Regions from separate parts of the Marispirochaeta aestuarii genome, predicted to be linked through region 1. Evidence: riboswitches for the same ligand, from Rfam matches in the RefSeq annotation. Region 1 holds a riboswitch; the other holds the start of a gene.
The links. A riboswitch is a leader RNA that binds a small molecule or an ion and turns the genes downstream of it on or off. The one in region 1 is predicted to bind FMN.
Positions count from the first base shown of each region.

Region 2: it holds a riboswitch for FMN, as region 1 does, so the genes downstream of both, B4O97_RS00055 (BMP family ABC transporter substrate-binding protein) here and ribD (bifunctional diaminohydroxyphosphoribosylaminopyrimidine deaminase/5-amino-6-(5-phosphoribosylamino)uracil reductase RibD) in region 1, are expected to answer to the same signal.

Region 1 is NZ_MWQY01000007.1:44,278-48,551, reverse strand. It holds gene B4O97_RS07350 (PilZ domain-containing protein) at 1-136, shown strand, start outside; gene B4O97_RS07345 (PHP domain-containing protein) at 114-713, opposite strand; gene B4O97_RS07340 (SixA phosphatase family protein) at 810-1,292, shown strand; gene B4O97_RS07335 (peptidylprolyl isomerase) at 1,364-1,639, shown strand; FMN riboswitch at 1,687-1,839, shown strand; gene ribD (bifunctional diaminohydroxyphosphoribosylaminopyrimidine deaminase/5-amino-6-(5-phosphoribosylamino)uracil reductase RibD) at 2,005-3,180, shown strand; gene B4O97_RS07325 (riboflavin synthase) at 3,161-3,814, shown strand; gene ribA (GTP cyclohydrolase II) at 3,844-4,274, shown strand, end outside.
Region 2 is NZ_MWQY01000001.1:9,417-13,690, reverse strand. It holds gene B4O97_RS00065 (xylulokinase) at 1-1,013, opposite strand, end outside; gene prs (ribose-phosphate diphosphokinase) at 1,019-2,326, opposite strand; FMN riboswitch at 2,503-2,644, shown strand; gene B4O97_RS00055 (BMP family ABC transporter substrate-binding protein) at 2,729-3,811, shown strand; gene B4O97_RS00050 (ATP-binding cassette domain-containing protein) at 3,845-4,274, shown strand, end outside.

The DNA.
Region 1 (4,274 bases):
GATGGGCTTTCGCGAAGAGAAACCCAAACGCTACGTAATTCTGTTCACTCCTAAAACCGCCGCATCAGAAAAGACGAAGATCCGCCGCTACATTATCCAGACCCTGCAGGGTTTCATCGAGTCCCTGCAGGTGTAGGCTTCGGGAAAAGGATGCTCTCCTCTATTCCCAGGTCCCCTGCCGCTTTTCGGGCGATGGTCTGGTTCAGCCAGTTCGGCTGATGGGCGTCTGAACCGAAAACAAAATTGAACTCCCCCGTCCAGGGCGAGAAGTAGTTCATGTAGTCTCCCCGCCAGATATAGCGGTTATTTATCTCGATAAAACACTCCCGGGGCACCCTGGCGAGGTTCGCTCCCATGGCCATGGGATGGCTGATGATGACCGGCTTGCCGGTGGAGACCAGAAATTCCGCCCCGCGGTATTCGCTTTCTCTGTCCCTGCAGTGGTAGATAAAATAGTCGTAAGGGTACTCAACAGCTTCCCGGGTCTCTTCGCCGGTGTTTATTTCACAGCCGAGATAAAACCCGTGGGCCCTTACGTCATGCCGGTAAGTCTCGAAAATTTCGCCCTGAAGGTACTCGAAGTGGTCGCTTATGCCGCGGATATCGGCGTGTTCCAGGGAGGCGATAAAATCTATGGTCATCTGGGGAACTACAGCGCTGTCCCCGACGGAGTAGACGGTATGGATATGGAGGTCCTGAAGAATTGTGTTCATTTCGACCCATATTACCCCAGAGTATTGTTTTCGTTAAGGGTATTAGCGGTTTACGATAAATGTTGATCGGTATTAATATTAAGGCAGGAGGCACCTATGCTGAAAACTCTGCTTCTCTTACGACATGGAAAAACCCATCGCGGAGGCTACACCCGTGACTGGGACAGGGAACTCAAGGGACGGGGAGTCACTCAGGCGAGACATATCGGAGGATACCTGAAGAAGACCGGCCTTGTTCCGGATCGCATAATCACCTCATCCGCGGTCAGGGCCCGGGCAACGGCGGAAATCTGCGCCCAGGAGACGGAGTATCCCGAACCTGTGGACGCCCGGGATGAGCTGTACAATATCGACGACTCCTCCCTCATCGAGTTTATCACCGGCCTGGACAACTCCCTGGACAGGGTACTTCTGGTGGGGCATAATCCCGCTTTTGAGGAAACCGCTTCCCTGCTGGGGGGAAAAAGTACCCCCCTGGGTACCGGCGACTGTGCTGTACTGCGCTTCGCCCTCAGCTCCTGGGAAGAGCTGCGGCAGCGTCCCTCTCCGGAGAGTGTGGAGATTATTCGGGGAGACTGAGTCCGCCAGGATTGCGAAAAACGGAAAATGCCGTATATAGTAGAAACCAAAATCGATAAGGAGGCCGCCGGGTGGAGTGGAGAGCCAGTCACATTCTGGTCAAGGACCGGGCCCTTGCGCAGGAGCTGTTAAAGAGAATCAAATCCGGGGGAAATTTCGCTGCCCTTGCCAGGGATTTTTCCACCTGTCCGTCAAAATCGAAGGGGGGAGACCTGGGCTGGTTCGGTCCGGGAAAGATGGTTCCCAAATTTGAAGAGGCCTGTAAAAAGATGTCCGTGGGAAGCATCAGTCCCGTTGTTTCCACCCAGTTCGGACATCACATAATAAAGCTGACGGGACGGCGATAGGGAAAACCGGAGTCTTGACGCCCTGGTGGAAAATTCTGTAATCTGGTCCCGGTTTTCGGGGCAGGGTGCGTCGATCTGATTCTTCGACAATTCCCGACCGGCGGTTAAAGTCCGCGAGTTCTCGGCGATATTCGCTGAAAGAGAGCTGAACCGGTGAAATTCCGGTACCGACGGTACAGTCCGGATGGGAGAAAACCAGTGGAACGGGGATCGTCCGTGTACCGCGGCATAAGTATATGCCGTCTCAGGTGAGTATCCCTGTCCTGCCTCCCGTCGTGAACAAAAGGCCCCGGGCGTTATGCCCGGGTTTTTTTGTGCCATGACGGGTCTCCCGCCATACCTGTGCGCCCCGACCGGGAGCGTTTATGAACATAGACTCATTTTTCTTTGAAAGGACCCTCGAGCTTGCCGCCAGGGGTCGGGGCAGGACCTCTCCGAATCCCATGGTCGGGGCAGTCCTGGTCAAAGACGGTCGGATCATCGCCGAGGGCTGCCACCGCCGCCATGGCGACCTCCATGCGGAAGCCGCGGCCCTTGAAGCCGCCGGATCCGAAGCCGGGGGAGCGGAACTCTACTGCAGCCTTGAACCCTGCTCCTACAGATCGCCGGAGAAGCTTCAGCCTCCCTGTACGGAGCGGATTATCGCCGCCGGGGTGCGGCATGTACACATCGGTCAGCCTGACCCGAATCCGAAGGTCAGCGGAAGGGGAGTTCTGGCCCTGCGGGAGGTCGGCATCGGGGTGAGTCTCAGCGAGGAAAACGAAGCCTTCTGGCGTTTCAATGACGCCTTCAATACCAGGATGGTCCTCTCCCGCCCCTTTGTTCATCTGAAATGCGCCATGAGCCTGGATGGCCGTATCGCCGCAGCCGGGGGGGATTCCCGCTGGATAAGCGATGAGTCCGCCCGCCGGGTTGGGCACAGGTTCCGGTCCGAGCGGGATGCCATCGCCGTGGGGATCGGCACCGTGCTGGCGGACGACCCCGAACTTTCTACCCGTCTCGTTGAAGGACACAGTCCCCGTCCTGTCGTATTCGACTCCTCCCTGAAAATTCCCCTTGAATCCCGACTGGTGAGGGAGCGGGGAGATGAGCTGATTGTTCTGGCGGTTCCGTCGGAAGATGTGACGGAAAACTTTTTTGACGTGAAGCACAGACTTGAACAGCGGGGAGTACGGGTTCTGTATGCAGAGCCTGATTCGACAGGAAAGGCAGACCTGTCGTCCGCCCTGGATCTGCTTTATGCGCAGGGGATCGGGTCCCTGCTCGTGGAAGGAGGTTCCGGTCTCCTGACATCCTTCCTGAAGCATCGATTGTATGACCGCCTCAGCGCCTTCGTCGCTCCCGTGCTTCTCGGTTCGGGCGTGGAGGCCGTGGGAGACCTCGGAATCACCAGGGCAGGAGACGGCCTTGCCTTTGAAGGGGTCAACTGGTTCAGGATCGGAGACCAGCAGCTTTTTGATGCCTACCGTTCCGGCTGGCTCGAAGAGCTGCGAAGTAATTTCACGGTACAGGAGGCAGCGTATGTTCACGGGACTTGTTGAGGAGATCGGGACTATCCGTTCCCTGCGGCGTCAGGGCGAGTATCAGCATATGGAGATTGCCTGTGCGAAGGTTCTGGAGGGAAGCGCCGTGGGTGATTCCATTTCCCTGGACGGTGTATGCCAGACGGTCACGGCGATTCGGGATGGAGCGTTTTGCGTCGAGGCCCTGGCGGCGACTCTGAAAAAGACGACCCTGGGTCATTTCCGGCAGGGGCGCAGAGTAAACCTGGAGCGGGCCATGTCCCTGGGGGACCGGCTGGGTGGTCATCTCGTGCAGGGGCATATTGACGCTGTGGGGAGGATTGCAGAACTCAGAATCGAGGATAAGAACGTCTTTCTTTCGGTAAAACTGCCGGATGAACTTCTGCCCCTCTGCGTAGCCGAGGGCTCCATCGCCCTGGACGGTGTGAGCCTGACCATTGCCGGGATTTCAGGTTCCCGGGTACGGGTAAACGTGATTCCCCTTACCTGGAGGGAGACGGTTCTGTCGGAGCGTAAAACGGGGGACGGTATAAACATCGAGGTGGATATTATTGGACGCTATGTGGCCCGCATGCTGGAATTCTCCGGCGACGGGACAAAAACCGGAGCGGGCTTGAGCCGCGCAAGGCTCGAATCCCTGGGGTATGTTTAGGTGCCCCGTAATCAAGAGGAGCAGAGAGTATGAACGGGAAGATACGAATAGAAAAAAAACTTGAACAGGTTCGGGAGGCCCTGGAGAAAATAAAGGCCGGCGGACTGGTCCTTGTCCGGGACGACGAAGGTCGGGAGAACGAGGGCGATCTGGTGGGAGCCGCCTCCCTGGCGGATGAAAGCATGGTTGCCTTTATGGCCGTCCATGGCCGGGGCCTGGTCTGCCAGTCCGTCACCGAAGAGACCGCCCGGCGTCTGCAGCTCCATCCCCAGACACCCTCCAACACCGACGCTATGGGAACGGCCTTTACTGTGAGCGTTGACGCCGCCCGGGGAATCAGCACCGGAATCTCCGGGGCGGACAGGGCCCGGACTGCACGGATCCTGGCGGATCCCCGGTCGGTTCCGGAGCAGCTGACCCGCCCGGGCCATCTGTTTCCCCTGGTGGCAAGAAAAGGCGG
Region 2 (4,274 bases), on a different contig from region 1:
TCCACATGGGTATGATCAGGCTGCAGCCCGGCGAAAATTCCCTGATCGAAGTCCCAGATCGGCCCGCGATGACGGGAAGGAAAGAAACGGGGAGACCCGGCATCCAGGGGCAGAGCGTAGATCTCCCGCAGAATATCTTCATAGTTTCTGGATGTCTGATTGGTTATCCTTCGGAACCACTCAAAGACCCTCCCGGTGGAAGAGAGAATTCCGGCGACGGTATACATGCCAGATACTGCATGCGGGAGAGTCCGCAAGAAGGCGGAATCCACCGGCCGCAGGGAACAGTAGTTGATCCCCTCCGAAGTGCCTGCCCGGTCACAGCTGATACCGGGACGGACCGCCCCGGACCCGATTATGGCCATCATGTAATCAGGGCCCCCGGCATATACGGGAACCCCCCTGCCGAGGCCGAACTCTTCGGCGGCCCGGGCGCTCACTCCGCCGATCCTGTCACCGGTAAAAAGGAGATCCGGAAAAAGCGACGCCTCGAAGCCCCAGGCGGAAAGCTGCGGGGAGTCCCACATGAAAGGGGAAAAATCCCGGCCGGGACAGGCAGCGGAGGCCAGCCCGGTGAGACGATAGCTCAGATACCCCGGGCATGTAACGAATACCGCTGTCTTTTCAAAAAGATCAGGCTGCGTCTCCCGAAACCATCCGGCGGCGGGCAGAAAGTATGAGGAAGAATCCGGGGGTATCGCAGCGGGACTCCTCCGCTGCAGCCAGAGCAGAGCGGGACCGGCGAGACTGCCGTCCTTTTGCAGGGGTACCAGGGTGGGACCGTTGCCGGAAATGGTGACAGATGAGGCTTTTTTCCCGTCCTTCAGGGTTCCCAGAGCCTGTCGGAAGGCGCTATCCCAGACAGAAGGGTCCCATGCACCAAGATCGGCCCCGGGCATTCCGGCAAAAGAGACTTTTGTGCTGCCCAGAGGGGAACCATGATCATCAAGGAGTGCTGCCTTGAGAGAGCTGGTTCCGATGTCGACTGCAAGATGGCTGCGGGAGGGGCTCATACCCGCTATTCCCCTCTCTCCTTCTCCCCGGGCTCTCTGGATGAAGGCTCCCGGTCGAAGGGAAGCTCATCTTCTCCGCCCTCGGCTGCCACCTGGGACAGAAGACGCTGAATGATCTTTCGGTTGTCCAGGAGAGGACTCAGGGAACGGCCGTGGTGCAGCCTGGAGATAATTCTGGAAAAGAGGTTGGCGATATTGGCGGAGACAAACCACTCCTTTTCCAGGAGGGTTTCGTCATGGTAAACGGCATTGGTGCCGATGATGCGGTAAAACAGCCCCTTCTGATAGGCTGCATCGAACTCCTCGATGGCCCTGCCGGTAAAGAGGGGCAGACTGATGGCGCAGATGATTTTCTCGGCGCCCACCTCCTTCAGATGGGTCATTGCCTTGATAAGGGTACCGCCTGTGCCAAGCATGTCGTCTGCCATGAAAACGGTTTTCCCTTCCACGTGTCCGAGAAGGTTTATACTGGTTATATTGCTGTCCCCCGCCTGACTCACCTTGGAATAGTCCCGCTCCTTGTACAGAAGGGCCAGGGGTTTATGCAGGCTCACGGCGTAAAACTTGTTGCGGTCCACCGCGCCGGTATCCGGAGCCACAACAACCAGGTCCTCATGGACCAGATCAACCAGCCGTGAAAGGGACCTGAGAATCTGATACGAGGCATGAAGATTCTCGATGGCAGTCCGATGAAAGGTATTCTGAATCTCCCGGGAGTGGATGTCCAGGGTAATAATGCGTCCAACCCCCATGAACTCGCAGATTCTGCCGAACCATGCAGCAGTCAGACTCTCCCGGCCTTTGCGCTTATGCTGCCTGGAATAGGGATACACCGGCAGCACCAGGGTTACACTGCGGGCTCCCGCCTGGATCGCGGCATCGATGGTGACGAAGAGAATAAACATGTGATCGTTCAGACTCAGGGTAGTCTCTTCCCCGTTCAAAGGCACGGGATAGTGGTTTTCCACATCCTGAATTACATACAGATCGATGCCCCGGACCGAAGAGAGAATCTCCGCCTTGAACTCTCCATTGGCAAAACGGGTAAAACGGGTTGGAATCTCAAAGGAGGGCGGACGGTAGTGTTCCCCGAAAAAGCCGTGATTCTGGGAGGGAATATGCAGATCCTGTACGAAGTTGATCTGCTCAATGGCCTTTTCCTTGTCTATTTTATACCGTTTGGCGAGGCGTGTGGCCATGCGCTGGTACTTGCGGGCATAAATGGATCGCAAGTGCGGCAATAATTCCCTGGCGAAACTCGCTCCGCCCGGACAGGCGATGATTCCCAAAGTACCGGGTTTAGATATGCTCAAAGGTTGTCCCCATCTTCTCGTGCGTTCCGGAAGCAAACGCTAGGCTAGGAGTTACTGGTGAATACCGGTCAAACCTATCATTAGTTCAGTGTGGGGGTCAAGTAAAGCCTCAGGCGCCTGCCTGAACGGCCAAGATTGACATTCAGGGTAAAAAGGAAATATATTTGACGCAGATATATTTTCTTCGAGGGAGGGACCTAAAGTCCCGACCGGCGGTAACAGTCCGCAATCCCTGTACCGGTTTCGTTGAGACGGCACAGGGGGGATTCGGTGGGATTCCGAAACCGACAGTGAAAGTCTGGATGGGAGAAGAAAATAGAACCAGCCGTTCCGGATTTTTCCGGGAGGGCCCGCTCTACTTTCTCTCATCTGCCCCCGATGCGTTTTCTGGAGGCAGTTTTTATGAACCGCGTATTACAAGGCAAACTCAATTTCTCTGTACCGGGGATTACCCGTTTTGCAGTACTCCTTTTTGTGGTGGCAGGTTTTCTCTTCCTCAGTTCCTGCAGTCCGAAGGAGGCTCAGACGGAAGAAGCACAACAGGAGGCCCCCGGGGCAGTCGGCTCCATAGCGGTTTTCGTCCCCGGGGTAGTGGCCGGAAGCCCTACCTACGAGATGATGGTCGAAGGAGTCGAGGCGGCAGCCCGGGGAAAATCCGGTGTGGAAGTTTCGGTTGTCGAAGGCGGATTCAATCAGGGAGAATGGTTAACGAAGCTGAGCTCCCTGGCAGCTTCCGGCCGCTACGACCTCATCGTTACTTCGAACCCTGCGATGCCGGAGATCTGTGCAGAGGTCTCAAGGTCCTACCCTGAAGCCCGCTTCCTGGTCCTGGACGGACACATCGAAGGGAATCCCTCGATCTTCACCTTCCGTTTCAACCAGCGGGAACAGGGGTATCTCGCCGGCTATTTCGCGGGCCTCGTGGCCAGAGAGAAGCAGGCGGAAGGGACTGTAAAAGTCGGCCTCATTGCAGGTCAGGAGTATCCGGAGATGCTCCGCTCGATCCGGCCGGGCTATCAGCAGGGCGCTGAGGCAGCGGCAGGGACTGCAGAGCTTGATTTCCGGGTTGTGGGAAACTGGTACGACGCAGGGAAGGGCTCCGAACTTGCCGGAGATATGTTCCGTTCCGGAGTCAATGTGATCCTGGCCATCGCCGGCGGGGCGAACCAGGGGGTGATCTCGGCGGCACAGGAGGCAGGAAAGGGAGTAATCTGGTTCGACTCCTCAGGCTACGATGTCGCCCCCGGTACCGTTATCGGCAGCACTCGAATTTACCTGGATCGGGCGGCCCGGGAGATGACCCTCAAGGCCATTGAGGGGGAACTCCCCTTCGGCTCAGCGGAATCCGTGGGGATAGCCGAGGGATATATTACTTTCATCACCGATCACCCCGCCTACACCGAAAACTTAAGCCAAGAGCTGCGGGAGAAGCTCGAGAATCATCTTGAGGAGCTCAAGAACGGTTCGGTGAAGGTACAGGAATAGGCTCAGGGCAGCATCAGAGGAAAAGGGTAAGCGATGCCGGACAGCGGAGGATCCATCAGGGCCCGGAACATACACAAATATTTTAACCACGGAGAGGTAAAGGCCCTCGACGGAGCCGGCATCAATCTGCGGCGGGGAGAGATCCACGGGCTTCTGGGGGAGAACGGATCGGGAAAGACCACCCTGGTGCGCTGTATCGCCGGGATGACCCGGCCCGACTCCGGGGAGATTCTGATGGACGGTATTCCAGCTGCCCGGCACAACCGGTCCAAAGTAAGCGGGAAGATCGCCTATATTCCCCAGCACCCCCGGCTGGTCCCCTCCCTGACGGTACAGGAGTTCCTGCACCTGGGGATGAACCCGGCAGGACAGGGACGGGATGAAGCAGCGGGAAAAATCAGGAGGATATCCGAAAGGCTCAGGATCGATCTTCCCCTGGCAACCCGGGGAAACCGGGTACCTG